Regions from separate parts of the Conyzicola lurida genome, predicted to be linked through region 1. Evidence: predicted binding sites of a transcription regulator. Region 1 holds the regulator's gene; the other holds the start of a gene.
What was found. The regulator HspR, encoded in region 1, represses chaperone genes until heat shock. The targets are predictions, from matches to a motif close to AAGTTGAGTCNNNNNGACTCAACTT.
Positions count from the first base shown of each region.

Region 2: the regulator HspR is predicted to act here: its motif matches at 6,861-6,885, upstream of HD599_RS10385 (ATP-dependent Clp protease ATP-binding subunit).

Region 1 is NZ_JACHMJ010000001.1:3,455,196-3,471,110, reverse strand. It holds gene HD599_RS16920 (ABC transporter ATP-binding protein) at 1-300, shown strand, start outside; gene HD599_RS16915 (ABC transporter permease) at 297-1,403, shown strand; gene HD599_RS16910 (beta-eliminating lyase-related protein) at 1,476-2,543, shown strand; gene HD599_RS18245 (hypothetical protein) at 2,681-2,815, shown strand; gene HD599_RS16905 (ATP-dependent Clp protease ATP-binding subunit) at 2,856-5,009, opposite strand; gene HD599_RS16900 (methyltransferase) at 5,027-6,160, opposite strand; gene HD599_RS16895 (heat shock protein transcriptional repressor HspR) at 6,157-6,564, opposite strand; gene HD599_RS16890 (DnaJ C-terminal domain-containing protein) at 6,564-7,559, opposite strand; gene HD599_RS16885 (nucleotide exchange factor GrpE) at 7,569-8,210, opposite strand; gene dnaK (molecular chaperone DnaK) at 8,217-10,091, opposite strand; gene HD599_RS16875 (MFS transporter) at 10,275-11,699, shown strand; gene HD599_RS16870 (isocitrate lyase/PEP mutase family protein) at 11,776-12,567, shown strand; gene HD599_RS16865 (MarR family winged helix-turn-helix transcriptional regulator) at 12,607-13,038, shown strand; gene HD599_RS16860 (zinc-ribbon domain-containing protein) at 13,133-13,438, shown strand; gene HD599_RS16855 (prenyltransferase) at 13,559-14,419, opposite strand; gene HD599_RS16850 (lycopene cyclase domain-containing protein) at 14,416-14,841, opposite strand; gene HD599_RS16845 (lycopene cyclase domain-containing protein) at 14,838-15,242, opposite strand; gene crtI (phytoene desaturase family protein) at 15,242-15,915, opposite strand, start outside.
Region 2 is NZ_JACHMJ010000001.1:2,128,560-2,144,474, forward strand. It holds gene HD599_RS10345 (hypothetical protein) at 1-237, opposite strand, end outside; gene HD599_RS10350 (hypothetical protein) at 404-754, shown strand; gene HD599_RS10355 (TetR/AcrR family transcriptional regulator) at 776-1,378, opposite strand; gene HD599_RS10360 (zinc-binding dehydrogenase) at 1,486-2,463, shown strand; gene HD599_RS10365 (SRPBCC domain-containing protein) at 2,469-2,894, opposite strand; gene HD599_RS10370 (hypothetical protein) at 2,902-3,066, opposite strand; gene HD599_RS10375 (hypothetical protein) at 3,102-3,527, opposite strand; gene HD599_RS10380 (hypothetical protein) at 3,636-4,139, opposite strand; gene HD599_RS10385 (ATP-dependent Clp protease ATP-binding subunit) at 4,304-6,844, opposite strand; gene HD599_RS10390 (hypothetical protein) at 6,983-7,120, shown strand; gene HD599_RS10395 (DedA family protein) at 7,199-7,861, opposite strand; gene HD599_RS10400 (aldo/keto reductase) at 7,970-8,803, opposite strand; gene HD599_RS10405 (hypothetical protein) at 8,915-9,247, opposite strand; gene HD599_RS10410 (SRPBCC family protein) at 9,429-9,884, shown strand; gene HD599_RS10415 (NUDIX domain-containing protein) at 9,948-10,424, shown strand; gene HD599_RS10420 (MFS transporter) at 10,498-11,868, opposite strand; gene HD599_RS10425 (DUF1761 domain-containing protein) at 11,977-12,396, shown strand; gene HD599_RS10430 (DUF3054 family protein) at 12,418-12,798, opposite strand; gene HD599_RS10435 (DUF1294 domain-containing protein) at 12,872-13,255, shown strand; gene HD599_RS10440 (NAD(+)/NADH kinase) at 13,268-14,194, opposite strand; gene HD599_RS10445 (hypothetical protein) at 14,223-15,038, opposite strand; gene HD599_RS10450 (antibiotic biosynthesis monooxygenase family protein) at 15,190-15,501, opposite strand; gene HD599_RS10455 (glycoside hydrolase family 1 protein) at 15,728-15,915, opposite strand, start outside.

The DNA of each region.
Region 1 (15,915 bases):
TGCGACGACCTCGTCGTCATCGCCGACGGCGAGATCCGGGCGAGCGGTTCCCGCGAGGGCATCCGTGCCGCGCACACGCTGCCGCGCTACGAGATCCAGCTCGGCGGCGACGCCGGCTGGCTCCGGGACGAAGCGGGCGTCACCGTTCTCGACTTCGACGGCGGCTACTCGCTGTTCGACGTCGACACCGACGAGACCGCGCAGCGGGTGCTGCAGCGCGCCATCGCCACCAGCACCGTCGAGCGGTTCGCGCCGCAACTCCCCTCGCTTTCCCAGATCTTCAAGGAGGTCATCCAGTGAGCACCACCGGCACGCACTACTCCAGGCCCGCCACACTGCCCGCCATCTGGCTCGTCGCCGAGCGCGAGATCCGCATGCGCCTTCGCAGCAAGGCGTTCCTGATCTCCACCGGCATCCTGCTGCTCCTCGTTCTCGGCTCGATCGTCGCCGGGGGAATCCTCGGCGCGAACCAGTCGCTGCCGTCCGTGGCGGCCGTCGGCTCCGCGGTCACGACGGTCGAGGCGACCGACGCGTTCGAGGTCACCGAGGCCGATTCGGTCGACGAGGCCGAGGCGCTGGTGCGCGACGGTTCGGTCGACGCCGCGGTCGTGCCTTCGGAGGGACAGCTGGGGCTCACCGTGATCGGTCTCGACGAGGCGCCCTCGGGCGTCGTCGCGGCTCTCAGCGAGGCCCCGCAGGTGCTGCTGCTCGACCCGAGCGACCAGAACCCCGGCATCGTCTACCTCGTCGCCCTCGCGTTCGGCATCATCTTCTTCTCGTCGGCGCTGACCTTCGGACAGCTGATCGCGCAGAGCGTGGTGGAGGAGAAGCAGACCCGCATCGTCGAGATCCTGATGGCGACGGTGCCGGTACGGGTGCTGCTCGCCGGCAAGGTCGTCGGCAACAGCCTGCTCGCCTTCGGCCAGATCGTGTTGATCGCGCTGTTCGCCGGCGTCGGGCTGTTGGCGACGGGACAGGACATCCTGCTCGCCGAGGTCGGACCCTCGATCGTCTGGTTCCTGGTCTTCTTCGTCATCGGCTTCGTGATGCTCGCCGCCATGTTCGCGGCCGCCGGCGCGCTCGTCTCGCGTCAGGAGGACATGGGCGGCGCGATCACGCCCATCACGATGCTGATCATGGTGCCGTACTTCCTCGTCATCTTCTTCTACGACAACCCGCTCGTGCTCGGCATCATGTCGTACGTGCCGTTCTCGGCGCCGATCGGGATGCCGCTGCGGGTCTTCCTCGGACTTGCCGAGTGGTGGGAGCCGCTGGTGTCCCTCGTCATCCTCGTCGTGTCGACGCTGGCGATCATCGCGATCGGATCACGCATCTACGAGAACGGGCTGCTGCGCATGGGCGCGCCGGTCAAGCTCAAGGACGCGCTGAAGTCGGCGGCGTAAGGCTCTCACCGGTGGTTGAGTGGGCCGCCCGCCGCTACTCGACCACCGGTTTCGTCCTGAGACAATAGACACGTGACCCAACTCCACGATCTCGATTCCCGCGGCTTCGCTTCCGACAACTACGCGGGGGTCCTCCCCGAGGTGCTGGCCGCGATCGCCGACGCCAACGGCGGACACCAGGTCGCGTACGGCGGCGACGTCTATACCGCCCGCCTCCAGGAGGTCATGAAGTCGCACTTCGGCGACCAGGCCGAGGCGTTCCCGGTGTTCAACGGCACCGGCGCCAACGTCACCGCGCTCACCTCGCTGCTGCCGCGCTGGGGCGCCGTCGTCTCGGCGAAGACCGCGCACATCAACACGGACGAGGGCGGAGCGCCCGAGCGGGTCAGCGGCCTCAAGCTACTCACGGTCGAGGCGCCCGACGGCAAGCTCACCCCTGAGCTCATCGACCTCGAGGCCTGGGGATGGGGCGACGAACACCGCGCCCAGCCGCTCGCCGTGAGCATCACCAACACCACTGAGCTCGGCACCCTGTACACGGTCGACGAGATCCGTGCCATCACCGACCACGCGCACTCGCTCGGCATGAGCGTGCACCTCGACGGTGCGCGCATCTCCAACGCCGCGGCCGCCCTCGGGGTTCCGTTGCGCGATTTCACCACCGACGCCGGCATCGACATCCTGAGCTTCGGCGGTACCAAGAACGGACTGCTCTACGGCGAGGCCGTCGTGGTGCTGAACCCCGAGGTGTCCGACGGGATCGTCTACCTGCGCAAGCTCTCGATGCAGCTCGCGTCGAAGATGCGCTTCGTCTCGGCGCAGCTCATCGCGCTGCTCGACGACGACCTCTACTTGCGCACGGCCGGCCACGCCAATGCCATGGCCGCGCGGCTGCGTTCTTCGCTCGAGGCGGCCATCGCGAGCGGCGCCATCAGCGGACTCTCGTTCAGCCAGCCGACCGAGGCCAACGCGGTCTTCGCGAAGCTGCCCGCGGGAGTCGCCGACCGCCTGCGCGAGTCCTTCCGTTTCTACGATTGGGATGCCGCGGCGAACGAGGTGCGCTGGATGGCGTCGTTCGACACCACCGAGGCCGACATCGACGCCTTCGTCGCCGCGATCACTCGCGAGCTCGCCGTCTAACCGCTGACTTATCCACGGTCCTGTCCACCACAGGGCCGGATGCCGCTTTTCTTCTCCACTCCGCCCCACAGCGGGGTCGGTCGGCAGCAAGCTCGAGGACTCGATGCAGACGCAATTCGGGGCCAGATTCGACCGACGTGCGATTCACCGCCGTCGATGCGCGGTTCGACGCGGTCGACGTCCGGTTCGACGCGGTCAAGCAGCAGATCGACGGTCTCGACCGCGACGTGCAGGTGCTCGTCCGGCGCACGTTCGGCGACGACCCGACCTAGTCCGTCGTGTAGACGGGGCCGGACCGCCGCCGCGCGACAGTTAGACCTGCACCTTGGTGACGCTGAGGCCGTCGTCGTCGGAGGCGAGGTCGACCAGTACCGTGTCGCCGTCGCGGATGTCGCCCGACAGCAGCGACCGCGCGAGCTTGTCGTCGATCTCGTGCTGCATGAGGCGACGCAGCGGCCGCGCGCCGTAGATCGGGTCGTACCCGCGCTCGGCGAGCCAGAGCCGCGCGTTCGGCGTGACCGCGAGCTCGAGGCGGCGGTCGCCGAGGCGGCGGCTCAGCCGGTCGACGTACAGCTCGACGATCTGCGCCAGCTCGTTCTCCGACAGCGGCGAGAACACCACGATGTCGTCGAGCCGGTTGAGGAACTCCGGCTTGAACGACTTGCGCACCAGTTCCTGCACGGCCTGGTACTTGGTGTCCCAGTCGAGCGTCTGGTCGACGAGGTACTGGCTGCCCAGGTTGCTGGTGAGAATGAGGATCACGTTGCGGAAGTCGACCGTGCGGCCCTGGCCGTCGGTCAGCCGTCCGTCGTCGAGCACCTGCAGCAGCAGGTCGAAGACCTCGGGGTGCGCTTTCTCGACCTCGTCGAGCAGGATCACCGAGTACGGGCGGCGGCGCACGGCCTCGGTCAGCTGTCCGCCCTGTTCGTAGCCGATGTACCCGGGAGGGGCACCGACCAGCCGCGAGACCGAGAACTTCTCGCCGTACTCGCTCATGTCGATGCGCACGAGGGCCTTCTCGTCGTCGAACAGGTACTCGGCGAGGGCCTTCGCGAGTTCGGTCTTGCCGACGCCCGTGGGGCCGAGGAACATAAACGTGCCGGTCGGACGGTCGGGGTCGGAGACGCCGGCACGGGTGCGCCGCACGGCCTCGCTGACCGCGCGCACGGCGTCCTTCTGGCCGATCAGGCGCTTGCCCAGCTCACCCTCGAGGCTCAGCAGCCGCTCGGTCTCGCCCTGCAGCAGCTTGCCGACGGGAACACCGGTCCACGCGGCGATGACCTCGGCGATGTCCTCCGCGGTGACCTGCTCGCTCACCATGCGGGGTCCGCCGGCTTCGGCCTTCTCGGCCTCGTCGAGCGCGCGCTTCACCTCGGGGATCTCGCCGTAGAGCAGCCGGGACGCGCGCTCGAGGTTGCCCTCGCGCTGGGCGCGTTCCGACTCGGTCTCGAGGTTGTCGAGGCGCTTCTTCAGCTCGCCGACGCGGTTGATCGAGGCGCGCTCCTTCTCCCAGCGGGCCTGGAGCCCCTTGAGGGTGCCCTCCCGGTCGCGGAGATCGGCTCGCAGCTTTTCAAGACGGGCCTTGGACGCGTCATCCTTCTCACGCTTGAGCGCGAGTTCTTCGAGCTTGAGCCGGTCGACGCTGCGACGCAGCTCGTCGATCTCGACGGGGGAGGAGTCGATCTCCATGCGCAGACGCGACGCGGCCTCGTCGATCAGGTCGATCGCCTTGTCGGGCAGCTTGCGGCCCGAGATGTAGCGGTTCGACAGGGCGGCCGCGGCGACGAGCGCACCGTCTTCGATCGTGATCTGGTGGTGTGCCTCGTACCGGCCGCGCAGTCCGCGGAGGATCGCGATGGTGTCTTCCACGCTCGGCTCGCCGACGAACACCTGCTGGAAGCGTCGCTCGAGAGCGGCGTCCTTCTCGATGTACTGGCGGTACTCGTCGAGCGTCGTGGCGCCGATGAGGCGCAGCTCGCCGCGCGCCAGCATGGGCTTGAGCATGTTCGACGCGGCTACGGAGCCTTCGCCGCCGCCCGCACCCATGAGCGTGTGCAGTTCGTCGATGAAGGTGATGATCTCGCCGTCGGCCTGGTTGATCTCGGTGAGCACCGCCTTGAGGCGCTCCTCGAACTCGCCGCGGTACTTGGCGCCGGCCACGAGGGCGGCGAGGTCGAGCGACACCAGCCGCTTGCCCTTGAGCGAGTCGGCGACGTCGCCGGCGACGATGCGCTGCGCGAGACCCTCGACGACGGCGGTCTTGCCGACGCCGGGCTCGCCGATGAGCACGGGGTTGTTCTTGGTGCGACGGGTGAGCACCTGGCTGACGCGGCGGATCTCCGCGTCACGCCCGATTACGGGGTCGAGCTTTCCACTGCGGGCGATCGCCGTGAGGTCGACGCCGTATCGTTCGAGCGCCGTCTTCTGATCGTCGTCGGTGCCGGGTGCACCTTGGAGGTTGGCCATGATTCCTGCGCTTTCAATCAGGTCTCGGTGAGGGGTTTCTCGGCTAGGGTGACCGTGAATTTGTCGTTACGGCTAATGGGTGTCGTCGGCCCGACCATGCGGCCCATCTCCGCGCGGTAGGCAAGGTGGGTGTTGTAGACGGCCCAGAGTTGGCCGCCGGGCTTGAGTACGCGGTAGACGTCGGACAGCAGGTTGATCGCCGCGCCCGCGTGCACCGCGCCGCCGATGTGGAACGGCGGGTTGACCACGATCACGTCGGCGCTCTCGTCGGGCTGGCTGGACAGCCCGTCGTCTCGGACGACGGTCACCTGCGACTGCAGGTCGTTGGCTTCCATCGTTGCAGTGGCGGATGCCACGGCAGACGCCGACTGGTCGGTGGCGATGACGCGCAGCCCGGGCCGGGTCTTCGCGAGCGTCGCCGCGAGGATGCCGGTACCCGCGCCCAGGTCGATCGCGGTCGTGGCGTTCGGGTCGACCTGGTCGAGCACGGCGAGCAGTGCCCGCGTGCCGATGTCGACCTTGGTGCCGGCGAAGACCGACCCGGTGGCGACGACCCAGAGTCCGAGGTCCGAGTGGAACTGCTTGCGGCGCGCGGGGGCCTCCGTCTCGCGGGGCTCGCGAGCGATCAGGCCGCGCGACTTCTGCTGCGCGCGGGTCACGTCGACCCGGCCGAAGTAGCGGGCGAGCACCTCGTTCATGCCGAGGGTCATGTGCTTGATGCGGCCGGCCGAGTAGACGACGACCGACGGGTCGGCGAAGCGCGCGATCGCGTTCGCGATGTCGTCGAGCTCTTCGAGCGAGCGGGGGAGCTGGAGCAGCACGACGGTGGCACCGCTCAGCAGCGACTCGTCGAGCGCGTGGTTCTCGTAGGCGTCGCCGAGGTTCTCCTCGCGGGCGTTGAAGCCGAGCGCGAGTTCGCCGGAGAGCGCGTCCTGGTGCACCCGGATGCCGGTCAGCCCGTGGGCGTGGGCGGCGCCGATCGTGAGCGCTCCGTAGGAGTCGCCGATCACCGTGACCTGGCCGGGAGCTGCGGCGGCCAGCGCCTCCGCGGCTTCGGCGAGAATCAGCCGGTCGCTCGGGTCGTACGCGAAGAGGTTGGGCGCCTCGACGTCGGGGTAGCGACGGAGGACCTCGAAATCGAAGTCGCTCACGGGCGCCACACCACCAGTTCGTTGGCGCGGTGCGCGCGAGTGCCGGGGCGCAGCGACACGACGTCGCCGGCGGCTCCCGCCGCGAAGACGCGTCGCCCGGAGCGGTTCAGCAGCTCTTCGGCGAGCGCGTGCTCGAGTTCGTGCACACGACTGGACAGGGCAACCACCTGGTTTTCTAGCTCGAGGATGCGGCGGATGCCTTCGAGGTTGAGGCCTTCCGCCGAGAGTGCGGCGATCTCCCGTAACTGCACCACGTCGCGCATGGAATAGCGCCGCGACTTGCCGGCCGTCCGTCTCGGGCTGACGAGCCCGAGACGGTCGTACTGGCGCAGGGTCTGGGGATGCATCGCGGCGAGTTCCGCCGCGACGGCGATCGCGAAGACCGGGGAGTTCTCGTCGACCATCAGCCGCGTGCCTTCGCGAGCAGTTCGGCGCGGGGGTTCTCGTCGGGCATCGCGGCGGCGAACGCCTCGAGGCGGTCGCGCGCTTCCCCGCTGAGATGGCTCGGCACGGCGACCTGGACGGTCGCGAGCAGGTCGCCCACGCCCTTGGCCGTCGTCACGCCACGGCCCTTCACGCGCAGGGCGCGTCCGCTCGGGGTACCCGGTGCGACTTTGAGCCGCACGGGCTCTCCGCCGAGCGTGGGGACCTCGATCGTGGCGCCGAGGGTCGCCTCGACGAACGTGATCGGGACCTCGACCCGGAGGTTGAGGCCGTCGCGTTCGAACACCGGGTGGGTGCGCACGGTGACCGTCAGGACGAGGTCGCCGGGGGCACCGCCATCCGGACTCGGTTCGCCCTTGCCCTTGAGACGGATCTTCTGGCCGTCGCTGACGCCGGCCGGCACCTTGACGTTGATCGAGGCACCGCCCGCCGGCTGCAGCTTGATCGTCTCGCCACGGATAGCCGTGAGGAAGTCGAGCGTGGTGGTCGCGCTGAAGTCGCGACCCCGCGTCGGACCGCCCGCCCCGCGGAAGCCGCCGGTGGACGAACCGAAACCGGTGTCGCCGCCGCCGAACATCCCGCCGAGCAGATCCTCGAAGCTGGCACCGCCCTGCGCGCTTCCGCGCCGGGCGTTGGACTGGCCGAACATCCCGCCGAAGACGTCCTCGAAGCCGCCGCCCTGCTGCCCGGGGCGGCCGGGCGCGGTGAAGCGTGCTCCGGAACCCATGGCGCGGATCTGGTCGTACTCCTTGCGTGTCTCCGGGTCGGAGAGCACGGAGTTCGCTTCGCTGATCTCCTTGAACTTCGCCTCCGCCTTGGCATCGCCCGGGTTGGAGTCCGGGTGATACTGGCGGGCCAATTTGCGATAGGTCTTCTTCAGATCGGCCTGGGAGATGTCTTTCGACACTCCCAAGATCTTGTAGAAGTCCTTATCGAACCAGTCCTGGCTTGCCACGTGGTCTGCCTACTCGGGAACGGAGACCGCGACCTTGGCGGCGCGGATGAGGCGCTCGCCCAGGGCATAACCGGGGTCGATGACGTCGGCGACGGTCTGCTCGGTGGCACCGGGCGTCGGCAGCTGGACGACGGCCTCGTGGAAGTGCGGGTCGAAGACCTCGCCCTTCTCGCCGACCGAACGCAGACCGTAGCGCTCGAAAGCGGAACGGATCTTCGCCGCGACCAGCTCGAGGGGGCTGCCCTCGAGGTCGCCGTGCTTCTCGGCACGCGTGAGGTCGTCGATCGCCGGGAGCAGCGATCGGATGACCTCGGCGATGACCGATTCGCGGTTGGCGACGCGGTCGCGCTCCACGCGGGTGCGGAAGTTGACGAGCTCGGCCTGGGCGCGCAGCATGTCGCTGCGCATCTCGGAGACGAGGTCGACGGCCGCGAGGTCGAGCAGAGCGGCGTCTTCTTCGCTCAGCGACTCGGTCTCGACGGGGACGTCGACGACCTCGTCCGCCTCGACGACGACTTCTTCAGCCGGCGCGTCGGTCGTGGTCTCTTCGGACGACTCCGGGGTGCCGGAGGCCGTGGTGGCCTCCGGCTCCTGGTTGTCGTCCCGATCTCGCCCTGAGCCTGTCGAAGGGTTCTTTTTGTCGGGAGACATTCGCTACTACTTCTTGGTCTCGGGCTCGTCTTCGACGACCTCAGCATCGACGATGTCCTCGTCGTTGTTGGTGGTCGACGTCGGCTCGTCCTGAGCGTCGTCTGCCGCACCGGGAGCCGCGTTCGCGGTCTCGCTCTGCGCGTAGAGGGCCTCGCCGATCTTCGTCTGGCTCTCGGCGAGAGTGTCGAAGGCGGTCTTGACCGCTGCCTCGTCGTCTCCGGCGAGCGCCGTCTTGAGCGCGTCGACGTCGGCCTGGACCGAGGTCTTCACGTCGTCGGGCAGCTTGTCGGCGTTGTCGACGAGCAGCTTGTCGGTCGAGTAGGCGAGCTGCTCGGCAGTGTTGCGGATCTCGGCTGCCTCGCGGCGGGCCTTGTCCTCTGCGGCGTGCTCTTCACCCTCGCGAACCATGCGCTCGATGTCGTCCTTCGAGAGCGACGAGCCACCGGTGATGGTGATCGACTGCTCCTTGCCGGTTCCCTTGTCCTTCGCGTGGACCTGCACGATGCCGTTGGCGTCGATGTCGAAGGTCACCTCGACCTGCGGGATGCCGCGGGGAGCAGGTGCGATGCCCTGAAGCTCGAACGTTCCGAGGTTCTTGTTGTCGCGGGTGAAGTCGCGCTCGCCCTGGAAGACCTGGATCGCCACGGAGGGCTGGTTGTCGTCGGCCGTGGTGAAGGTCTCGCTGCGCTTGGTCGGGATGGCCGTGTTGCGCTCGATGAGCTTGGTCATGATGCCGCCCTTGGTCTCGATACCGAGGCTCAGGGGGGTGACGTCGATGAGCAGGACGTCCTTGCGCTCGCCCTTCAGCACACCGGCCTGGAGTGCGGCGCCGACGGCGACGACCTCGTCAGGGTTGACGCCCTTGTTCGGCTCCTTGCCGCCGGTCAGCGACTTGACGAGCTCGACAACGGCGGGCATGCGGGTGGAACCACCCACGAGGACGACGTGCGAGACATCGGCGACCGAGACACCGGCCTCCTTGATGACGTCGGTGAAGGGCTTGCGGGTGCGCTCGAGGAGGTCCTTGGTGAGCTCTTCGAACTTGGCGCGGGTCAGGGTCTCGTCGAGGTTGGCCGGGCCGTTCTCGGTGAGCGAGAGGTAGGGGAGCTGGATCGAGGTGGAGGTCGAGGAGGAGAGTTCCTTCTTGGCCTGCTCGGCGGCTTCCTTGAGGCGCTGCTTGGCGATCTTGTCGTTGGAGACGTCGACGCCGGTGGTCTCCTTGAACTTGGTGATCAGGTAGTCGACGACGCGCTGGTCCCAGTCGTCTCCACCGAGGCGGTTGTCACCGGCGGTCGAGCGAACCTGGATGGTGGAGAAGTCGTCGTCCTTGCCCACTTCGAGCAGCGAGACGTCGAAGGTTCCGCCACCGAGGTCGAAGACCAGGATGAGCTCGTCTTCCTTGCCCTTGTCGAGGCCGTAGGCGAGTGCCGCGGCGGTCGGCTCGTTGATGATGCGGAGGACGTTGAGGCCGGCGATCTCGCCGGCGTCCTTCGTGGCCTGGCGCTCGGCATCGTTGAAGTACGCGGGGACGGTGACGACCGCGTCGGTGACGGGCTCGCCGAGGTACTGCTCCGCGTCGCGCTTGAGCTTCGCGAGGATGCGGGCCGAGATCTCCTGCGGCGTGTACTTCTTGCCGTCGATGTCGACGGTCCAGTTGGTGCCCATGTGGCGCTTGACCGACGAGATGGTGCGGTCGACGTTGGTGACGTTCTGGCGCTTGGCGGTCTCGCCGACCAGCACGTCGTTGTCCTTCGTGAAGGCGACGACCGAGGGGGTCGTGCGGAATCCTTCCGCGTTGGCGATGACGGTGGGTTCTCCACCCTCGAGTACTGCGACGACCGAGTTGGTCGTTCCCAGGTCAATTCCTACTGCACGAGCCATGTGCTCTATCTCCTCCGTGTAAAGAATGTGTGCGGCCCGACCTAAGTTGAGCCGCGCTGTATCAAGTTTGAGACCGGTCCAAAACTTTGTCAAGTTGATGGGCGAAAACTTGAGCCACTCCGGCTCAACTCCCAGTTTCGCGTCGGTAACCCGTTGTTTCCCCGTGCCCACTACCCTGTGACCATGAATGAGAAGAAGCCCGCCCGCGACCATTCGGCCACGACGGTGACGGTGCCCGCCGTGGCGAACACCGGGGCGATCGCGGCCGTCGGGCTCGACCTGCAGGAGGGCCGCGTCATCCCGCGCAAGCAGGTCTGGTCGTGGGCACTCTGGGACTGGGCGACGCAGCCCTTCAACACCGTCATCCTGAGCTTCATCTTCACCGCCCTCTATCTGACGACCGACGTCTTCCTGCCGCCGGACATCGCTGCGCTGGGGGAGGGCGACCCGATCTACGACGCCGGGCTCTCCGAACTCTCGAGCCAGTACGGCCTCGCCATCGGCATCGCGGGCGTCTTCATCGCCCTGCTCGCTCCGGTGCTCGGTCAGCGCTCCGACGCGATGGGCCGCCGCAAGTTCTGGCTCGGGCTGAACACCGTCGCGATCGTCGTCTCGATGCTGCTGCTCTTCTTCGTGCAGGGGTCGGCGCAGTACTTCGTGCTCGGCATCTCGCTCGTCGCGATCGGCAGCGTCTTCACCGAGATCGCGGGAGTCAACTACAACGCGATGCTCGTGCAGGTCTCGACCCCGAAGACGGTCGGCAAGGTGAGCGGGCTCGGCTGGGGCTTCGGCTACATCGGCGGCATCTTCGCGCTCGTGATCGTCGTGGTCGCCTACTCCGCCGACTGGTTCGGCGTCTCGGAGGAGAACGGGCTGCCCTTCCGCCTCGTCGCGGTCGGCTGCGCGGTGTGGAGCATCCTCTTCGCGCTCCCGATCTTCCTCAACGTGCCCGAGGTCGCGCCGTCGGCGAGCGCCCGCGCCAAGGTGAACTTCTTCGCGAGCTACGGCGTGCTCGTAAAGGACATCCGCAAGCTGTTCCGCGAGGCGCGCCAGACCTTCTGGTTCCTGCTCGCCAGCGCCGTCTACCGCGACGGCCTCGCCGGAATCTTCGCCTTCGGCGCCGTCATCGGCGCGGTGACCTTCGGCTTCGGCTTCCTCGAGGTGGTCGGCTTCGGCATCGCCGCGAATCTGGTCGCAGGGCTCAGCACCATCATCGCGGGCCGGTTCGACGACCGGTTCGGTCCCCGTGCCGTCATCCTGTTCTCTCTCATCGGTCTGGTCGTCGCGGGCACCGCGGTCTTCGCGCTCCACGACTCCGGCAAGATCGTGTTCTGGATCGGCGGCCTGATCCTTTGCGCCTTCGTGGGTCCCGCCCAGTCGTCGAGCCGCTCGCTCCTCGCCCGCGTCACCCCGGCTGGCCGCGAGGGCGAGATCTTCGGACTGTACGCGACCACCGGCCGCGCCGCGAGCTTCATCTCGCCGCTGCTCTGGGCCGGCTCGATCGCCCTGTTCGGCGCGCAGTACTGGGGCATCCTCGCCATCACGCTGGTGATCCTCGCGGGCCTGATCCTGATGCTGTTCGTCAAGGTGGCACCGAAGGCGCACTGACCGGGTTGGCTCTGAAAGCACCGTAAGAGTCCGAAACACGCTCTCCTTCCGGCCCGATCGTTGACAGGCTGAGGTCATGACAACGACAACAGCCGCCAAGGCAGAACTCCTCCGCTCGCTCCACGTGCCCGGCACGCCCCTCATCGTCACCAACGTCTGGGACGCCGTCACTGCCCGCATCGTCGCCGGCGCTCCCGGCGTGAAGGCGCTCGCCACCGCGAGCCACGCCGTCTCGTTCGCCCACGGGGTCGAGGACGGCGAAGGCCTCACGGTCGACCAGGCCATCGCTGCCGCCGGCGTCGTCATCGGCGCCGTGGACGTTCCCGTCTCGGTCGACTTCGAGAAGGGCTATTCCCCGGATGCCGCCGGCGTCGAGGCGAACGTGGCCCGACTCATCGCGGCCGGAGCGGCCGGCATCAACATCGAGGACAGCATCGGCGCGGCCAAAGCGCCCCTGTTCCCGCTCGAGGTCGCCGCGGAGCGCGTCGCCGCCGCGCGCCGTGCCGCCGTCTCGACCGGCGTCCCGCTCGTGATCAACGCGCGCGTCGACGTACTCGCCGGCGGGGGCGAGTGGGATGACGCCGTCGCCCGCGCCAACGCCTACCTGGGCGCCGGTGCCGACGTGGTGTTCGTCCTCGGCCTCGGAACGGAGGAGCTCGTCTCCCGCGCTCTCGCCGAGATCGACGGCAAGGTGTCGGTCATCTCCAATCCGACATCCGTGCCCCTGAAAAAGCTCGCGGACCTCGGCGTCTCCCGGGTCAGCTTCGGGCCCGGCACGCTCGGGCTCACGCTCGCGCACCTGCAGGCGGCCGCCACGCAGCTCACCGCGCTCGGCGAGTACCCGGCCGAGCTGGGCTTCGAGTACTAGACCTTCCGCCGCGCCGAGCCCCGGGCGTATCCTCGCGGCATGGCTGATCATCGACCGATAGGTTTCTGGCTCAAACTCGTCGACCGCCTGATCGACGAGCAGTTCGCGGCCACGCTCGAGGAGCACGGGGTTACCCGCCGACAGTGGCAGCTGCTCAATGTGCTCGCCCAGGGCCCGGCCACGGTCGCCCAGCTCGACTCCGCCGTCGCCCCCTTCCTCGCCCCGGCGACCGAGGGCGCGGCGGCGGAGTCGTCGGTGGAGCACCTCGGCGAACTCATCGAGAGCGGTTGGGTCGACGCGACCCCCACCTCGTACGAGCTCACCCCTCGGGGCGAGGCCGCCCTCGAGCGGCTCGGACTCGTCGTCGCCGAGCAGCGCACGCTGAGCACTCGCGGCGTCACCGAGGAGGAGTACCTGACCACCGTGAGCGTGCTCGAGCGGGTCGCCCGCAACCTCGGCTTCGCGGAGTGAGGTCGCCGCTCGCCGACCTTTCCGCCCGAGACCGACCGAGGGATGGGCAGAGCTACCCAGTGACGGCGACTCCGGCAAAGGCTAGTCTCAACAAATGATCATCTTCGGCGCCAGCACCAGAGTCACACTCCTCGCGATCGTGAACTTCGTCTGCGGCAACTGCCACCAGCCCGCCGCCCAGCGGGTGTACCTCAAGGTGCTGCGGTTCAGCCTGTTCTTCATCCCGTTGTTCCCGCTGTCGAAGACGCGCTTCGTGGACTGCGTCTACTGCGGGGCGTCGACCGCGATCACGAAGGACCAGGCGGACCGCTACGTCGAGTTCGTCGAGAATGCGAAGCTCGAAGCCGAGCTCGACAGGGAGTTCGGTCCGGAGAACCCGGCGCCGACCAGCGCGAACTGACGGCGCTCTGCCCTCGAGCTCTTCCACCCCCGCCCGACAGGACCGTTTGGGCCGTTCGCACGGTCGACAGGACGGATCGCGCCCCCGGGACGCTGCCGCCCTGTTGTGCGGCGGCGCCCGTCAGTTGCCGAGCAGCGCGTAGGCGATCAGCAGCATCGTCACGAAGAAACCGGTGACGAAGTTGAGGCCGAGGAACTTCTTCCAGCCGCGGTTCGCGGTTTCGGCTGCGGCATCCGTGATCGACCAGAACGCTGCGCAGACGATCGCGTAGGGCAGGGCGAGCAGCGCGGCGAGCTGCCCCGGCCACTCGGTGAAGAGCAGCAGTACGCCCGCGAGCAGGTACGCGATGACCGCGAGCCGCACGGTCGCCTTCGCGCCGATGACGGTGGCGATCGAATCGATGTCCGCCTCGCGGTCGGCGATGACGTCCTGCACCGCGCCGAACGCGTGCGAGGCGATCCCCCACAGGAAGAACGCGGCGAGAAGCATCCACAGTTGCGGCGTGAAGACCGCCCCGGCGAGCGCCAGCCCATAGATTGCGGGGGAGACGAAGTGGGTGCTCGAGGTGATCGAGTCGACGAACGGGCGTTCCTTGAAACGCAGTCCCGGAGCGGAGTAGGCGATCACCGCGAAGACGCTCACCGCCAGAACCAACCAGGAGAGGGGGTTGCCGACGACGACCAGGTAGACGAGAAAAGGAATGTTGGTGACGGCTGCCGCGATGAGCGTCGGCCGGTGCATGCCGCGGTCGAGCAGTGCGCCCTCCACGCCGCCCTTGCGCGGGTTGCGCAGGTCGCTCTCGTAGTCGAACACGTCGTTGATGCCGTACATGGCGAGGTTGTACGGGATCAGGAAGTAGACCGTGCCGAGCACAAGCACGAGGTCGATCTCACGGGTGGCCATGAAGTAGGCCGCCGCGAACGGGAAGGCCGTGTTCACCCAGCTCAGCGGACGTGAGGAGACGAATAGTGCTCTGATCATGCCGGGTCCTCTGGGGTGGTCGGGCGCGGGGCTGTGGGGCGCGGGTTGATAGCGCGCGGGTCGGGGTTGCCGGGGGCTCCGTCGCTCGCGCGCGGGATCGCTCCGGCAGGGCGTCGCCGCGCCGGGAGCAGCGCCCACAACGACGGCAGCAGCACGACGGCCGCGACGGCGTAGGCGAAGTCCTCGAGCGGGGCGATGCCGACGAAGGCGCCGCTGATGAGGTCGGGGTTGTAGTCGACGAGTCCGATGCCGATCATCACGTTGTCGAAGACGGCGGTCGTGACGAGCAGCGCGATCGCGGCGATACCGACGGCCGGCCAGCGCACGCCCGAGCCGGGAGCGCGGCGGGCCTTCAGCACCGCGGCGAGCGCCACCAGCGCCACGGCGCCGAGGAAGATCGCGTTGAGGGACCAGTACGTCATCGGGCACCGTCTTCCGACGAGGCCGAGGGGCTCGACGTGTTCGACGTGCTCGACGGTTTCGCCGGCCCCGAGAGTCTCAGGCCACGCTTCGACAGGCTCAGCGACCGGCAGGCGAACCCGTAGAGGTCCATCGTCACGTAGACCAGCAGCGCGAGGAAGAACAGCTCCTCCACGGGCAGCTCGGGCGCGACCTGGATCCCGGTCATGAAGTCCGTCTCGCCGCGGAAGAAGATGCCCAGCCCGATGCCGGCGAGATCCCAGAGCACGAAGAACACGAGCCCCGAGACGAGAACGACCGCCGCGCGGCGCGCATCCGCCCAGAAGAAGAGCGTGAAGCGCCGGTCGAGCATCACCATGCCGGTGAGGGCCACGAGCAGCGCGACGAGGTAGAGCAGACCCATCAGACGGTGGACCTGAGCGGTTCGGGCAGGGGAGTAGTGCTCGTGTCGCCGCGCAGGCGCTTGACGAGGATCTCGGCGCTGATCAGGCACATGGGCAGACCGATGCCGGGGATGGTCGAGCCGCCGACGTAGTACAGGCCCTCGACCTTCTTGCTCTTGTTGCCCTCGCGGAAGAACGCACTCTGCTTGAGCACGTGCGCCGGCCCGAGGGCGGTGCCGCGCCAGGCGTTGAGCTCGGCCTGGAAGTCGCCGGGGCCGGCCGTGCGGCGCACCGTGACGCGGGCGGCGAAGTCGGGGATACCCGCCCAGGCGCCGATCTGGTCGATGATCACGTCGGCGAGCTTCTCGATGCGCGCGTCGCCGCCGCCCTCGATGCCGCCGCGTCCGATACCGGGGTCGGCGGGGATCGGGACGAGCACGAACACGTTCTCGTGGCCGTCGGGGGCGACGTCCGGGTCGACGCCGCTCGGCTTGCAGACGTAGATCGACGCCGGGTTCGGCACCGAGCTCGGGTCGCCAAAGATCGCGTCGAAGCCCTTCTTCCACTCGCGCGTGAAGAGCAGCGTGTGGTGCTCGAGCTCGGGCAGCTCGCCCTCGACCCCGAGGTAGAGCAGCAGGGCGCTCGGCCCGGGCACGCGCGATTCCCAGTGCGGTTCGGGGTAACTGCGGTCGG
Region 2 (15,915 bases), 1.3 Mb from region 1:
GTCGCGGTCGCGCACGTCTTTCTTCTGGTCGCTGCGGGGCGTGACGATGCCCACCGCGATGCTGACGACGATGGCCGTGACGATTGCGCCGCCGATCGTCCACAGCATGGCCGGCACGTAGTCGACGTCGACGAGGGGCATGGATGCCGCCTGCCGCAGGATCACCGCGACGTAGACGCCGTACAACACGACGGACACCACGAGCTGGATCCAGGACTGCCGTTCTTCGAGAGTCATCGCACACCTCCGTGTCAAAGATTCTTTACATGGATGACGGTAGGGGCGACGGGGCTTCGTGTCAAGAATGTTTTACATCGCGGTTCGGTCAGCGCTGTGCTCGATCGGCCCGCGCACTTAGAGTGAGGAGAAATCCCCTTCCTGTCTGCGCGAGATTGGAACCGCTGTGAGCCTCACTCTCTGGATCGCGATCGGCGCCACCGTGACCGTCGTCGGCACCGTGTGGCAGGTCATCACGTCCGCGCGCACGGGACTCGACTCGATGCGCCATTTCTTGGCGGCTCAGAACTCGATCGTGCAGCGCGAGGTCGGCGAGGCGAAGAACAGGTTCTCCCGACTTCGGGTCGTCAAGCGGCGCCGCGCCTCCCAAGCCGTGCTGGCGAAGGCGGCGAATCTGCTCGACGCAGACGAGCTCCGGCTGTCACAGGCATACAACCGTCAGGCCTGGGGCTGGGGGTTAGTGACTCTCGGCGCGGTCATTGGGGCGATTGCGGCCTGGGTTGATGTTGCTGCGTGAATCACATGGATTTCGACAGGCTCAATCCGCCACGGGGGCGATTGCGGCCAGGGCGGCGTCCAGGGTGGCGCCGGCCGCGTGGCGGTCTACCCGCACGATCGCCATCGAGGCGAAGATCAGGCCAGTGACCGTGGTGGTGAGGAGTTCGCGGGCGGGCGTGTCCAGGTCGGGACGCCTCGTCGCGACGCCCGCGGTTACGCCGGCGCGAAGCTCGGCCACGTAGCGCGCGACCACATCCTGCACCGCGGCCTCGCGCCCGACGGGCGACCCGGTGGCGTTGAGCAGCAGACAGCCGTTGGCCGCGAGCGACGACGGCTCGTCGACCATCGCGCGGCGGAGCCCGCGGATGTAATTCTCGAGCGCGTCCGACGCGACTAGCGGCGACGCGAGCGGGGCGAGACGAGGGCGCACGACGTCGTCGAGGTACGACTCGACCGCGGCGTCGAAGAGGCCGCGCTTGCTGCCGAACGAGTGGTACAGGCTGGACCGGTTCAGTCCGGTGGCGCTTTCGAGGTCGGCGACGGCGGTGTTCTCGTAGCCGCTCCCCCAGAAAACGTCGCGGGCCGCGAGCACGACGTCGGTGTCGACAAACGTCTTCGATCGTCCCACGTCAGGCTCCGTCATCCGCTCATTTGAACTGGTCGTTGCAGTATATAGTGAAACGACCAGTTCAGTTCGACGAGCAGCGTTGCAGCCGAGTGAGCATCACGAATAGGAAAGCCGGTACTGCCATGCGCGCCATCATCCATCACGAGTTCGGTGAGCCCAACGCGGTTCTCGCCGTCGAGAACATCGACCTGCCGGAGCCCTCCGCCAGCGAGGTGCGGGTGCGCCTGCTGCTGTCGCCGATCCACAACCACGACCTCTGGACCGTGCGCGGCACCTACGGGTTCAAGCCCGAGCTGCCCGCCCGCGCCGGCACCGAAGCCGTCGGCGTCGTCGACGCGCTCGGCGCCGACGTCACGCACCTCGAGGTCGGCCAGCGCGTCGCCACCGGCGGAACGTTCGGCGTCTGGGCCGAGTACTTCATCGCCAAGGCCGCGTCACTGATCCCCGTCGACGAGTCACTGACCGACGAGGTCGCCGCGCAGCTGGTCTCGATGCCGTTCAGCGCGATCAGCCTGCTCGACACGCTCGACCTCGGCGAGGGCGACTGGCTGCTGCAGAACGCCGCAAACGGCGCCGTGGGACGCCTCGTCGCCCAACTCGCAGTCGCGCGCGGCATCAACGTCGTCGGACTCGTGCGCAAGCCCGAGCGCGTCGCCGAACTCGAGGCGCAGGGCATCACCAACGTCGTCGCCACCGAGACCGACGGGTGGCAGGAGAAGGTTAAGCAGATCACGGGCGACTCCCCCATCACGACCGCGCTCGACTCCGTGGGCGGCAGCGCCTCGGGCGACCTCACGTCGTTGCTCGCCGAGAACGGCACCCTCATCGTCTTCGGCGCGATGGCGTCGCCCGTGATGGAGATCCGCTCGGGCGGCATCATCTTCAACAACCTCACCGTCAAGGGATTCTGGGGCAGCAAGGTCATGGGCTCGATGGCTCCGCAGAAGCGGAGCGAACTGCTCGGCGAGTTGGCGCTGCGGATTCGGACCGGGGCACTCACCCTTCCGGTCGAGGCGACCTACTCGTTCTACGACGTGCGCACGGCGAGTGAGGCGAACTTCATCGAGGGGCGTGGCGGGAAGGTTTTGCTGCGGCCGTAGAGCTGTCAGACCGGCGGCGGCATCCGCTTGCCGGTCTCCAGCACGGTCTTGAGGTTGCTCAGCAGGTAGACCCAGCCCTCGGCGATCTCGGTCGCGACCGGGCTCTGGATCGGCAGGCCCCGGTGCGTCAGGGTGACGCGGGTGAGCGGGCCGATCGGCGTCAGCCTCCATTCCACCTCGGTGGTCGGGGCGCCGCTGACGGACTCGACCCACACGGGCCGGAACGTCGTGACGAGCCGCTTCTGCGGCTCGATCGCCACGACGACGCCGTGAATATGGATGTCGCCGGCGGGGCCGTAGTTGGTCACCGGCTCCCCGACGACCCAGCTCGACTCGATGCGGTTGTCGAAGTACCAGCCGCCCGTCCCCGCAAGGAGGGCCGCCCAGACCTGCTCGGGCGACGCATTGATGACGATCGAGTCGACGGTCATGGCGTGCTCAGCTGGTCGGGTTGGTCTGTCCGGAGTTCGCCAGCCGGACGATCCACTCGGGCGTGGGGATCTTGTCTTGGCGATCGAGCTTGACCCGGATCTGCGCTGCGAGGATGCTCTCCTCCGGCGACGGCTTCGAGGCCTCGCGCTGGGGAACGTCTCTCGGATTCATGTCGCCCTCCTACCTGGCTCCACTCGTGCTGCCAATTATCGTCTCGGCCGCTGGAAAAAGCCATCGATGCGCATGCCCGCCCGGGTGGCGACGCCGAGTGGTTTCGGCGCCGGATCGTCGTGCGGTTCCTCCTCACCGGTGGGCCGCTGCAGTGCCTCGTCGGTGAACCACTTGATGGTCACACGGATGAACGTGCGCTCGTCGGCGTCACGCGTTTTCATAGATCCGAGGATCTCGAGGCCGGCGAGACGGATGTACTTGTCGGCCGACGTCGTCATGTTGAGCGCGGATTCGGCGCGGCGCCACCAGCGCTCGCGCGACGCGTTGCGGGTGGCCGCGGCGTAGGCGACGACGGCGGCGACCACGGCGAGGATCCCGGCGAAGCCCGACGACATCACGAAGTCGGAGAACCAGTCGACGCACCAGCCGCCCAGGGCGTAGGTGCAGGTCGCGGTGGTCACCTGGCTAGCGTGGCAGGCGGGGGTCGAGGGGTGAAGCGGTTGACGAGGTGCGGGGTTGGGGTAGGAGTTTCGATACGGCCGCGGCCGCCTACTCAACCACCGCGGCGGCTAGTCGTCGCTAGCGACCAACAGGGCTACCTTTTTCGAGGACTTCGAGGCGATGACGAACTCGAGGAACCCGAGGGCGCCGAGGTGGTCGTTGCGGCCGTGCAGCGCGGCGGGGCCGAGGTCGCGCAAACGGTAGACGAAGCGCGAGTCGAGCAGGAGCGACTGCACGACGTAGGAATACCGGGCGGCGAAAGCGGTGGGCAGCGGGCCGAGCTGGTCGGCCCACGCGGTCATGGCGGCGGAGCACGCGCGGGTACTGACCTCTTCGAACGAGTTCGGCGTGATGGCGTCGAGCCGGTACGGGCCGTGCACTCCCGGCGAGGGAGTCGGCAGCGCGCCGGAGGGACTCGCGTAGTCGTCGTCGTACCAGGGGTTCGCGATCAGGGCGGCCAGCGTGTCGAGGTTGCCGCGGGACTTCTTGAGCTCGAACGTCTTGACGTCGATCCAGCGGAAATCGGAGCCGAGTTCGCGGAAGTCGATGACGCGCGACGCGCGTTCGGTCATGTGCATGTCGTAGTCCCCGTTTCTTTCGTGATCGAAACTCCAGTGGAGATACTACGGGTAATCGTGTTATCGGTGTGCGGATCTTGAGGAGAACGGAAAAACCGCCCGCCCCGGGTGTGGGGCGGGCGGTTCAGGGTTTCGACAGGCTCAACCCGCGGCTGACGCTATGCCGCCATGCGGAGGGTTCCAGCAGGGCTGACCCGCAGCTCTCCGTCGACCGTGTCGACCGTGACGGCGCCGCCGTCGGTCAGCGCCTCCGTCACGAGCAGGTCGGCGATGCGGTCGTCGAGCTCGCGCTGGATCGTGCGGCGCAGCGGCCGCGCACCGTACTCGGGCTCGTACCCGCGTTCGGCGATCCAGTCCACCGCGTCATCCGTCACTGTCAGCGAAATCGAGCGACCGGCCAACCGGGCGGATGTCGCGTCGAGCAGCAGCCGCACGATCTCGCGCAACTGCGGGGCCGACAGCTTGCGGAACAGCACGATCTCGTCGATGCGGTTGAGGAACTCGGGCCGCATCGCCTCGCGCAGCTTGCCCATGACGCGGTCGCGCAGATCCTTCTCGGAGGAGTAGCCGCTCGCGTCGGAGGATCCGACGAAGCCCATGGCACCGCTGCGGCTCGCGAGCACCTCGGCGCCCACGTTCGACGTCATGATGATGACCGCGTTGCGGAAGTCGACCGTGCGTCCCTGGCCGTCGGTCAGGCGGCCGTCATCCAGAACCTGCAGAAGCAGGTTGAAGACGTCGGGGTGGGCCTTCTCGATCTCGTCGAAGAGGACGACCGAGTACGGGTTGCGTCGGATGCGCTCGGTGAGCTGTCCGGCCTCGTCGTACCCGACGTATCCGGGAGGGGCGCCGACGAGACGCGACACCGTGTGCCGCTCGCCGAACTCGCTCATGTCGAAGCGCAGCATCGCGGTCGGGTCGCCGAACAGCGACTCGGCCAGCGACTTGGCCAGCTCGGTCTTGCCGACGCCGGTCGGGCCGAGGAACAGGAAGCTGCCCACGGGCCGGTCGGCGTCGCCCATGCCGGTGCGGTTGCGCCGAACGGCCTTCGCGACGACGGAGACCGCGTCGTCCTGGCCGACGACCCGGGCGTGCAGCTCGTCTTCGAGACGGGCGAGACGCGAACGGTCGGCCTCGGTGAGGCGGCTGGCCGGGATGCCGGTGGCGCGGGAGATCACGGCGGCGATCTCCTTCTCGTCGACCACGGCCGAGATTCCGGATGTCGCGGCAGCACCGTGCGCGTCGAGCTTGCGCTGCAGCGCCTCGATCTCGTCACGGTACCGCGAGGCCTCCTCGTAGTGCTCGGCGCTCACGGCGGAGTTCTTCGACTGCTCGAGCGTCGCGAGCTCTTCGAGCAGCGCGGAGACGTCGACCTTCGACCCGAGCGTGAGGCGCAGTCGCGCCCCGGCCTGGTCGATGAGGTCGATCGCCTTGTCGGGCAGGAAGCGGTCGGTCACGTAGCGCGCCGACAGCTCGACGGAAGCGCGGATGGCCGCGTCGGTGTAGGTCACCGCGTGGTGATCCTCGTACGCGCCGCGCAGCCCCGAGAGGATGAGCACGGCGTCTTCGATGCTCGGCTCGCCGACCGTCACGGTCTGGAACCGGCGTTCGAGCGCCGGGTCCTTCTCGATCGAGCGGTATTCCTTGAGCGTGGTGGCGCCGACCACGTGCAGTTCACCGCGGGCGAGCCGCGGCTTGAGGATGTTGCCCGCGTCCATCGCGCCGTCGCCGGATCCGCCCGCGCCGACGACCGTGTGCAGCTCGTCGATGAACACGATCAGCTCGCTCTTGTGCGCGGTGATCTCGTCCATGAGCTTGGTGAGGCGCTCTTCGAAGTCGCCACGGTACTTGGTGCCGGCGAGCATCGCGGGAAGGTCGAGGGAGACGACGCGCTTGTCGCGAAGCTGCTCGGGCACTCCCCCGTCGACGATCGCCTGGGCGAGGCCCTCGACGATCGCGGTCTTGCCGACGCCGGCCTCGCCGATCAGCACCGGGTTGTTCTTGGTGCGCCGGCTGAGGATCTCGATGGTCTGCTCGATCTCGTCGGCACGGCCGATCACGGGGTCGAGTTCGCCGTTGCGGGCACGCTCGGTGAGGTCGATGCCGTAGCTGTCGAGCGTGGGCGTGGTGCTCTTCTGAGCGTCGGATGTCGCGGCCTCCGCCTCCGGAGTGACCGACTCGCGCAGGTTCGACTGCAACGCCTCGGGCGTGACGCCGGCGGATGTCAGCACCTGGCCCGCGGGCGAGTCCTGATTGATGACGAGCGCGAAGAAGAGGTGCTCGGGGTCGATGTACGTCGAGCCCGAGGCACGGGCGATCTGGTAGGCGTGCAGGATCGCGCGCTGTCCCGACTGCGTGAGCATGGGTGCAGCACCGATGGTGGCGCGCACGCCCTCGGGCAGACGCTCGTCGACGCCGTTGACGATCGACTTGGGGTCGGCGCCGACACCGGTGATGGCGCCGATCGCGGGCTCGTTGCTCGCGAGGACACGCAGGATGTGCAGCGCGTCGAGCTCGGAGTGGCCGAGCTCGACGGCGAGCTGGCCCGCCTCGGCGAGCACCTCGCGGCTGCGACGGCTCAGCAGGCGGCTGATGTTGATCGAGTTGCCGGACTGCGCCGACCGCTCGCCCTGAAGGTACCGCGCGAGGAACTCGTCGAACGAGTTGGCGGATTCTTCGGGTGTGTTGTTCGTAGGCAATTCGACCTCCCGGTGAAACTTGAGTGCCTTTGACTCAAGTTAACGCTGGGGGCTGAAATCCATTCCCCGTAAAGGCCCGATCAGCGTTCGCCCGGAGCGGACGGATAAACTCGGAGGCGATCCAGAAGGAGTACCACCATGGTCGACAAGAAAAAAGAAGACGGCCTCGGCGACGAGGGCACGATCCCGCCGTCCGACGACGGAATCGCAGTGACTCTCGGTGAAGAGAGCAACTTCAATCCCGAAGAGGACGAAGAAGCCGACGAGACGGAATAGTTCTCGTTCGAACAGGTTGGTTTGAGCTTGTCGGAGCCCCGCGCGGGGATTTCGACAGGCTCAATCCGCTCTAAGGGCTCAATCGGCTTCGACGGCTTCTGAGCGCTTCCTGCGGATCGAACGGATGCGGGTCGTCAGGAACCAGACGACCAGCGCGATGACGACGGCGATCACGACCTTCTGGAAGATTCCCGCGTACTCCTCGACGATGTGCCAGTTCTCGCCGAGGTAGAACCCGGCGACGACGAAGATCGAGTTCCAGATGAGGCTGCCCGCTGCGGTGAGCGCCGTGAACTTCAGCACCGGCATGCGTTCGACGCCCGCGGGCAGCGAGATGAAGCTGCGGAACAGCGGCACCATGCGCCCGAAGAACACCGCTTTGGTGCCGTGGCGGTTGAACCAGACTTCGGTACGGTCGAAGTCCTCGACGTCCATGAGGGGCAGCTTGCCGACCAGCGCGCGGATCGGCCCGCGGCCGAGCCACGCGCCAAGCGCGTAGAGAACGAGTGCGCCGACGACGGAGCCGATGGTCGTGAACGCTATGGCTTCGATCAGGCTGAAGCTGCCGCGGCTCGCGGTGAATCCGGCGAGCGGCAGGATCACCTCGCTCGGCAGCGGCGGGAAGAGGTTCTCGATCGCGATGACGAGGCCCGCGCCGGGAGCGCCGAGCGTTTCCATCACGCTCACCGCCCAGTCGGCAAAACCGGTCAGGGCGGATCCGTCAGAGTTCGCGATGGCCATTCTCCGACGGTAGCCGAGGCTCTCTGGGGTATTCCTGTGCCTGAGCTATGACTTAACGCAGGCGCCCCTCGCCTTTTCAGACGAGGGGCGGATGACGCGGGGCCCGACTTACGGGATCCAGTTGAACTCGTCGGGGTTCGGCCCGGTGCGCTCGTCGCGGTTGAGTCCGGCGATCGCGGTCAGATCGTCGGCGGTCAGCTCGAAGTCGAACAGCGCGAAGTTCTCTTCGACGCGGCTGCGGGTGACCGACTTCGGGAAGATGATGTCGCCCCGCTGCAGGTGCCAGCGCAGGGTGACCTGCGCTGTGGTGCGGCCGACGCGGTCGGCGATGGCCTGGATGACGGGATCCTTCAAGACGCCGCCCTGGGCGATCGGCGACCAGGCCTCGGTGATGATGCCGTGCTCGGTGTTGAAGGCGCGGGCGACCTCGTTGGTCAGGTAGGGGTGTACCTCGATCTGGTTGACGGCGGGGACCGTCTCGGTCTCGTCGAAGAGGCGCTGCAGGTGGGCCGGCTGGAAGTTGGAGACACCGATCGCCTCGACGCGTCCGGACGCCTTGATCTCTTCGAGCGCCTTCCAGGTCTCGACGTAGTCGCCGACCGCGGGCAGCGGCCAGTGGATGAGGAACAGGTCGAGGTACTCGAAGCCGAGGGTCTCGAGGCTGCGGTCGAATGCCTTCAGTGCGTCTTCGCGGGCGTGGAAGCCGTTGTTGAGCTTGCTGGTCACGAAGATCTCTTCGCGAGCCAGACCGGACTCCGCGACTGCTTCGCCGACGCCCTGCTCGTTTCCGTACATCTGGGCGGTGTCGATGTGGCGGTAGCCGACCTCGAGCGCCTCGAGGGTCGCCTTCTTGGTGTCCTCTGGCGGGACCTGGAAGACGCCGAAGCCGAGCTGGGGGATCTCCGTGCCGTTGTTCAGAGTGATCGTGGGTACTGCGTTCATCGGGTCGTTCTCCTTAGCTTGTGGAACCGTGGCGGCACGCGCCACAGTCAACGCCGCACCTGCGACATCCATACCCGAAATGCCGAATTCTGTCGGGATTCGGAGGTTCGCTCAGTGGCGGCGACGGCGGTTGGTGCCGAGAGCGACCGCGGCGATGGCCCAGCTCGCGGCCCACGCGATCGGGGTCAGCACGGCGAGCACGGCTGTGGGGTTCGGCTTGAAAGTCGCGCCGGCCGGGCCGCGCACGTAGGCGCCGATCGGGATGCTCGCACCTCCCCCGCCGCCTCCGCCGTTCTCGACGTTGTCGCTGCCGCCGCCGAAGCCGAACCAGACCAGCGACACCGGCACGATCTCCACTCCGTCGATACTGACCGGGTCACCGTAACTGGCGCGAGCGCCGACCGACGTGACCTGCTGGGCAAGGTTCTGCACGATGTTCGCCATGGGTCGACGGTACCGGTGCGGCAGGGGGCCCGGTCAAGGGGCTGGCTGGGAACGACCGCGACGAGCGGGCAAGGTACCAGCCGAACGCCCCGCTGGCCATGCCCTGCACGCATCCGGATTGCGGAATACCGTCGAAGGACATCCACGACATCCGCCGAGTGGCGGAGTGAGGAACACAGACATGCCCCAGGTCATCGAAACCGTCGACGTCAACGTCCCCGTCTCGACCGCGTACAACCAGTGGACGCAGTTCGAGACCTTCCCGAAGTTCCTGAGCTTCGTCGAGTCGATCACGCAGACGACCGACACGCTCACCCACTGGAAGGTGAAGATCGCCGGAGTCGAGCGCGAGTTCGACGCCAAGATCTCCGAGCAGCACCCCGACGAGCGCGTCGCCTGGAACAGCGTGGGCGGCGACGAGAACCACGCCGGTGTCGTCACGTTCCACAAGCTGAGCGACACCGAGTCGCGCGTCACCGTGCAGCTCGATTGGGAGGCCAGCGGCCTCGCCGAGAAGGCCGCAGCGGTCGTCGGTGTCGACGATCACGTGATCAAGAAGGACCTCAAGAACTTCAAGGAGTTCATCGAGGCCGAGTCGGTCGAGACCGGCTCCTGGCGCGGCGACGTCGCCAACTAACCTTTCCGCAACAGATGGGCTCCGACCGCACGGTCGGGGCCCATCGCGCATCTAGGGTGAACTATGTCCGTCTCCGAAGACCACAGCGCGGGAATCCTGCTGTACCGGCTCTCCCCTGCCGACACCCTCGAGGTGTTCATCGGCCACATGGGCGGACCGTTCTGGGCGTACAAGCAGTCCGCCGCGTGGTCGATCCCCAAGGGGCTCGTCGAACCGGGCGAGGATCCGTTCGGCACGGCGCTGCGCGAGTTCTCCGAGGAAATCGGCCGGCCGGCGCCCGACATCGCCTACGCCAACCTCGGCGACTTCCGGTACACGTCGGGCAAAATCGTGACGGTGTTCGCCGGAGCCCACGACGAGATGGAGCAGCTGTCGAGCACTCCGGTCACCGTGGAGTGGCCGCGCGGGTCGGGCACGTCGGTGACGTTCCCCGAGCTGGACCGCGCCGAGTGGTGCTCGGTTGAGATCGCGCGGGGGCGGTTGGTGCGCGGGCAGGTTCCCGCCCTGGCGGCGCTGGAGGCGTTGCTCGCGCGTTCGTAAGTTCGTGGATTGAGCTCGTCGAAATTCTTTTTTGGGTGTCGACAAGTTCAACCCGCTTTGGGTTTCGACGGGCTCAACCCGCCTGAGCGCGCGTGCGCACCCGCGCCGCGATCGGCATCGCAGCCAGCGCCAGAACCGTCGTCAGCGCGAGCGCCGCGACGAACCCGTTGCCCGTGGCCGCGCCGAAGGCCGTGAACACCAGCCCGGCGAACGCGATCGTCACCGCCGACGCACTCGAATCGGCGATCGTCATCGCCGCACTGTTGAAGCCCTGGTCGGTCTCGTCCGACATCGACAGCACGAGCGTCGACAGGCGCGGGAAGAGCAACCCCATGCCGCCGCCCGCGAGCAGCCAGCCGGCCGCCGCGACGATCGGCGAGAGCACGAGGGACGCCGTGACCAGCTGCACCGCGATACCGAGGAAGACGATGGCCGCACCGAGGCGGACCGTGGTCGAATGCGACATCCGCTCGCCCAACCGCCCCTGCAGGGTCGAGCCGGTCGCCCACGACACGGCGCCGACCGTGAGGATCAGTCCCGCGAGCCACGACGGCAGGCCGTACTGCTCGTGCAGCAGGTAGGGCAGGTAGACCTCCGTGGCGAAGAACGGTGCGGCGACGGCGCCACGCAGGATGACGGTGGCCGGGAGTCCGCGCTTGACCCGCAGGGTTCCGCGGGGTAGCAACGGACGCACCGCGAGCACCACGACGACGAACGCGACGACCACGATCGGCCAGGCCAGCGCACCGCCGTTCTCTCCGCCGAGGCCGATCGCGAGCACTCCCGCGGCGACGACGATCGCCCAGAGCACGGCCCAGGTGGATCCGGCTGCCGCGGTGTTGGAGACGGACCGCAGGTGCAGCAACGCGGGCACGATCGCGCCCGCCGCGACCAGTGCGATGACGCCGACGCCGAGGAATACCCAGTGCCAGCCGACGGTATCGGCCACGACGCCGGCGACGGGCGGGCCGACGAGGGACGGCACGACCCAGGCCGTGGCGAACGCGCCGAACATGCGCGGGTGCAGCGTGGGCGGGTAGATGCGCGCCACGACGACGTAGAGCGCCACGATCGTCGCGCCCGAACCGAGGCCCTGCAGGAAGCGCCCGACGATGAAGACGTACATGTTCTCGGCAGTGCCCGACAGCACCAGGCCGACGACGAAGATCGCCATCGACGCGATGAGCGGTCCGGAGGGTCCGCGCCGGTCGGACCAGCCGCCCGCGACGACCATGCCGATGACGCTCGCGGCGAGAGTGGCGGAGAACGCGAGCGAGTACAGCGCCTGGCCGTCGAGCTCGCGGCTGACGGTCGGCATGATCGTGGTCACGGCGAGCGACTCGAAAGCGCCGAGGAAGATGAGGGTGATCGAGCCGATGGTGGTCCACAGGTACTGCGGGGCGAGCAGTCGGTGCGTCGTCGGCGTCGTGCTGGTGGGGCTCATGGAACTCTTCGTCAGGATCGTCTGTGGTCACTCGAGGCTAGCGCCCACTTCAGACAACCGACGGACGGGGAATACAATTCCGACACCACTTCACGAAACGAGGCCCCCATGGTTCCGGAGATCAACTACATCGCGGTCGTGCTGGCCACTCTGTCGAGCATGGTTGTGGGGTCGATCTGGTACACGCCGAAGGTCTTCGGTACCTATTGGATGAAGGCGGCGAATATCACGCACACGGGCGAGGCGAAGGATGCGGTGCGGCCGATCGTGATCACCGTGCTGGTGAGCTTCGTCACCGCCTGGGTGCTGGCAGGCTCGGCGTACATCTCGTGGGACTTCTACGGCGGCAGCTTCTTCGTGAACTCGCTCGTCACGGCCATCATCCTCTGGGCCGGGTTCACCGCGGCACGCTTCATCACCCACGACGCGTTCGACGGACGCCCCACCGGGCTCACCGTGCTCAACGTCGCGCACGAGTTCGTGACGATCGTGATCATGTCGATCATCATCGGGGTGTGGCCGGCGTAGCTCGTTCTCGCTTCGACGGGCTCAGCGAGCGGCGCGGGAGCGGCGGCTTCTCGTGACGAGGGCGGCTGCCCCGCGCCATCCGACCAGAAAAATGCCGAGAACGACGGATGTCACGATCACGAAGCTGAGCTGGACACCCTGGTCGCTGGCCAGACGCAGCAGAATGCCGCCGACGACCGTGACGATCCAGACAGGCACGCCGGTCTTCACGACCGCGCGCGGCGCGCGCCAGGCCCGGGTCCCCAGCCAGCCGACGACGAGCGCGACGAGGAACGGCCAGTAGGTGACGAGCGCTCCGAGCACCGGGTTCTCGTCGTGGCTCGCCCGGCCGATGAGCACGAATACGAGGACCAGCAGGGCGTCTGCGGCGAAGGCGAGGAGGGCGTTACGGTTGACGGTCACCCCGTCAACGGTACGGCTCTTCGACAAGCCCGGCGACTTCGACAAGTTCGACGGCCGCGCCTAGGCTCGGCAGATGCCCTCCCGCCCTCCGGCAGCTCCCGCCCTGCCGAGCTATCTCGTGCTCGCCGCCTTCGTGGCGCTCTACGTCGGGGTGTGGGTCGAGTGGCCCTTTCCGGTCTGGGTGCACGGCCTCTACCTGGGCCTCAGCGTCGTCGTCTTCGTCGTCTACGCGGTCGACAAGCGGGCCGCCGGGCGGGGCGCGCACCGCATCTCGGAGAACACGCTGCACCTGCTCGCCCTCGCCGGCGGCTGGCCGGGCGCGATCGTCGCGCAGCAGTCGCTGCGGCACAAGACGGCAAAACGGTCGTTCCGCGCGGTCTTCTGGCTCACGGTGGCCGGCAACGTCGTGGCGTTCGTGCTGTTGGCGACGCCGGTGGTCGCTGTGCTCGTCGGCTAGACCTGCACCCCGCTACTTCGCCCCGGTCACCCGCTCGCGCAGCTCTGACGGCACCAGTTCGAGCAGCTGGTCGCGGCGCAGCGGCAGGTCGAGCAGGCTGAGCTTGATGCGGCCCTTGTTCGCGTGCCGTCCCGCGTCGAGGCGAATGACCATTCCCGCGTTGCGCCGCATCTGGATGCGCAGCTCGACCCCCTCGGTGACCTCGGCCATGGCGCGGCCGTCGATTTCGACCGCGGCCGCGGTCGTGCCCTCGCCGATGGTGAGCTGCATGCGTTCGCGGTGGCTGAGCACGACCGACCGGGTGATGCCCGACATCGGGGCCACCGGAGTGACGACCGAGGCGGCGATCGCCGGCGAGAGCACCGGGCCGCCGGCCGCGTAGTTGTAGGCGGTCGACCCGGCCGAGGTCGCGATGACGAGCGCGTCGGCCTTGTAGTACCCGTACGGAGTCGCGTCGACCCGCAGGTCCGCGGTAACGACGCCGTTGCCCGGGCGGCGGGCGATCGCGACGTCGTTGAACGCGAGATAGCTGTTCTCGACGCCCGCGGTCGTGAGCGTCACCTCGAGCGCGTGGTGCGACTCGAGCTGGAAGTCCTTGTTCGCGACCCGGTCGAGCGCGGCCTCGAGCTCGTCGGGTTCGATCTCGACGAGGAACCCCAGGTTGCCGTAGTTCACACCGAGGACGGGGACCGGCCGGTTCGCGGTGAGCCGCATCGCACCGAGCATGGTTCCGTCGCCGCCGAGCGCCACGATCGAATCGACGCGTCCGACCAAGGTCGCCTCGTCGACGAGCTCGACACCCGTGCCGACCCGTCGCGCGTCGCTCTCGAGGGCGAGCAGCGACACCCCGTGCTTCGCACTCCAGGCGCGGATGACATCGAGCGAGTCGTGGACGGGTTTGGTGGGGTGTGGCACGAGCCCGACGGTGATGATCGACATCCCGGCAGACTACCGGTGGGGGCTGGAGCTAGTGCGGCGACTGCAACTGCTCGGGATCGGCCACCGCAGTGGTCGGGGAACATCCCAGCTCCCCCGGCTGCAGCAGCACGGCCGGCGGGTAGACGTCGGCCACTGCGCCATCCACGAGGCTCACCAGCACGCAGTCGCTGGAGTCCTGCATGGCGACTCCGATGCGGCCGTCGACGTCGGCGACAAACGGTTCGGCGAGCGATTGCAGGGCGGATGACGGAGGGATGAGTTCCGCGCGGATGCGCGCGGCGATCTCGTCGGTGGTGAGAGTGTCGCCGCTCGCCGCGATCTCGGTCAGCACGTTTCGCGCGGCCTCGCGGGCGTTCTCGGCGAGCGTCGGGTAGACGGTGGTGTCGGGTGGCGGCGTGACGACGGGGGCGTCCGCGGGGCAGTCGAACTGTTCGGGCGCACCCTCGTCGGCGCCGTAGTAGTTGAACCCGACGCGGAAGCAGTACGGCCCGGTCGTGGTCGCGACGCCCTGGTTGTCGACGGTCTGCCCCTCCGGCACTCGGAACTCGAGGGAGCCGAACGAGTCACCGATCGCCGCCGGCTCCGTCGCCGTGATGCCGATGAGCTGGACGAGGCTGTTCTCGCCCGCCGCCTGCACCGCGCGGCGGGCAGCGAAGTCGATGTCGTCGTTGCGGTCGTAGGCGATGTCGCTCACGAGCTGTTCGACGCGGGCGCGGGCGTCGTCGCGGGCCCGGCTCTCGACATCATCGGCAACGGGCAACTGCGAGCAGCCGGTCAGAGCGAGCAGGGCGACTGCGGCGGCCGCGATCGCCCGCGTCGCCGGTCTCTCGAGGATGCCGTGCATGCGCTCACGCTACCGCGCTGGTTCATCATTCAGGTCGGATCGGGCGCGGGTGCGACCTGCGCCGCGAGAGGTCGGGGCTTCGACGGGGTTGAGCCGCGGCATCCGGCGATCGAGCCTGAATGATGAACGGCGAGGTCGGGTTTCGACGAGCTCAACCCGCTCGCTGCGGGGCCACCGGGGCGAAGTGCGTGACCGTGGGGAAAGGGTCGTAGAAGTGGTGCAGCAGTGCGCGCCACTCCTGATACTGCGGCGAGCCGCGGAAGCCGATCTCGTGCGCCTCGACGGAGTCCCATTGGATCAGCATGAGGTACTGGTTCGGGTGTTCGATGCCGCGGCTGAGGGTCAGACCACGGAAGCCGGGCATGCCCGCGACGAGGGGCCGCGCGATCGCAAAGGCGGCCTCGAACTCGCGCTCGCCGCCCGGACGTACGGGCAGAATCACGTGCTCGAGGATGCCGTCCATGCGGTCAGGCTACCGCCCGTTCATCATTCAGGCCGGATCGAGCGCGGGTGCGGCCTGCGCCGCGAGAAGTCGGGGCTTCGACGGGGTTGAGCCGCGGCATCCGGCGATCGAGCCTGAATGATGAACGGCGAGGTGGGGGTTCGACAGGCTCAACCCGCTTCGGCAGGGGTTTCGACAGGCTCAACCCGCTGGAGTGGGTTGAGCCTGTCGAAACCCGGTAGCCGCGCTACAGGCCGTTGTTGCGCGCCACCTCGCCGTACCAGGACGCGCTGGGCTTCGGGGTGCGGGCGAACGTCTCCTTGTCCCAGGCGATGAGGCCGAAAGTGGGGGCGTAGCCGGAGGCCCATTCGTAGTTGTCGAGCGCGGACCAGTGCTGGTAGCCGAGCAGCTCGATGCCGTCCTCGATGCAGGCGT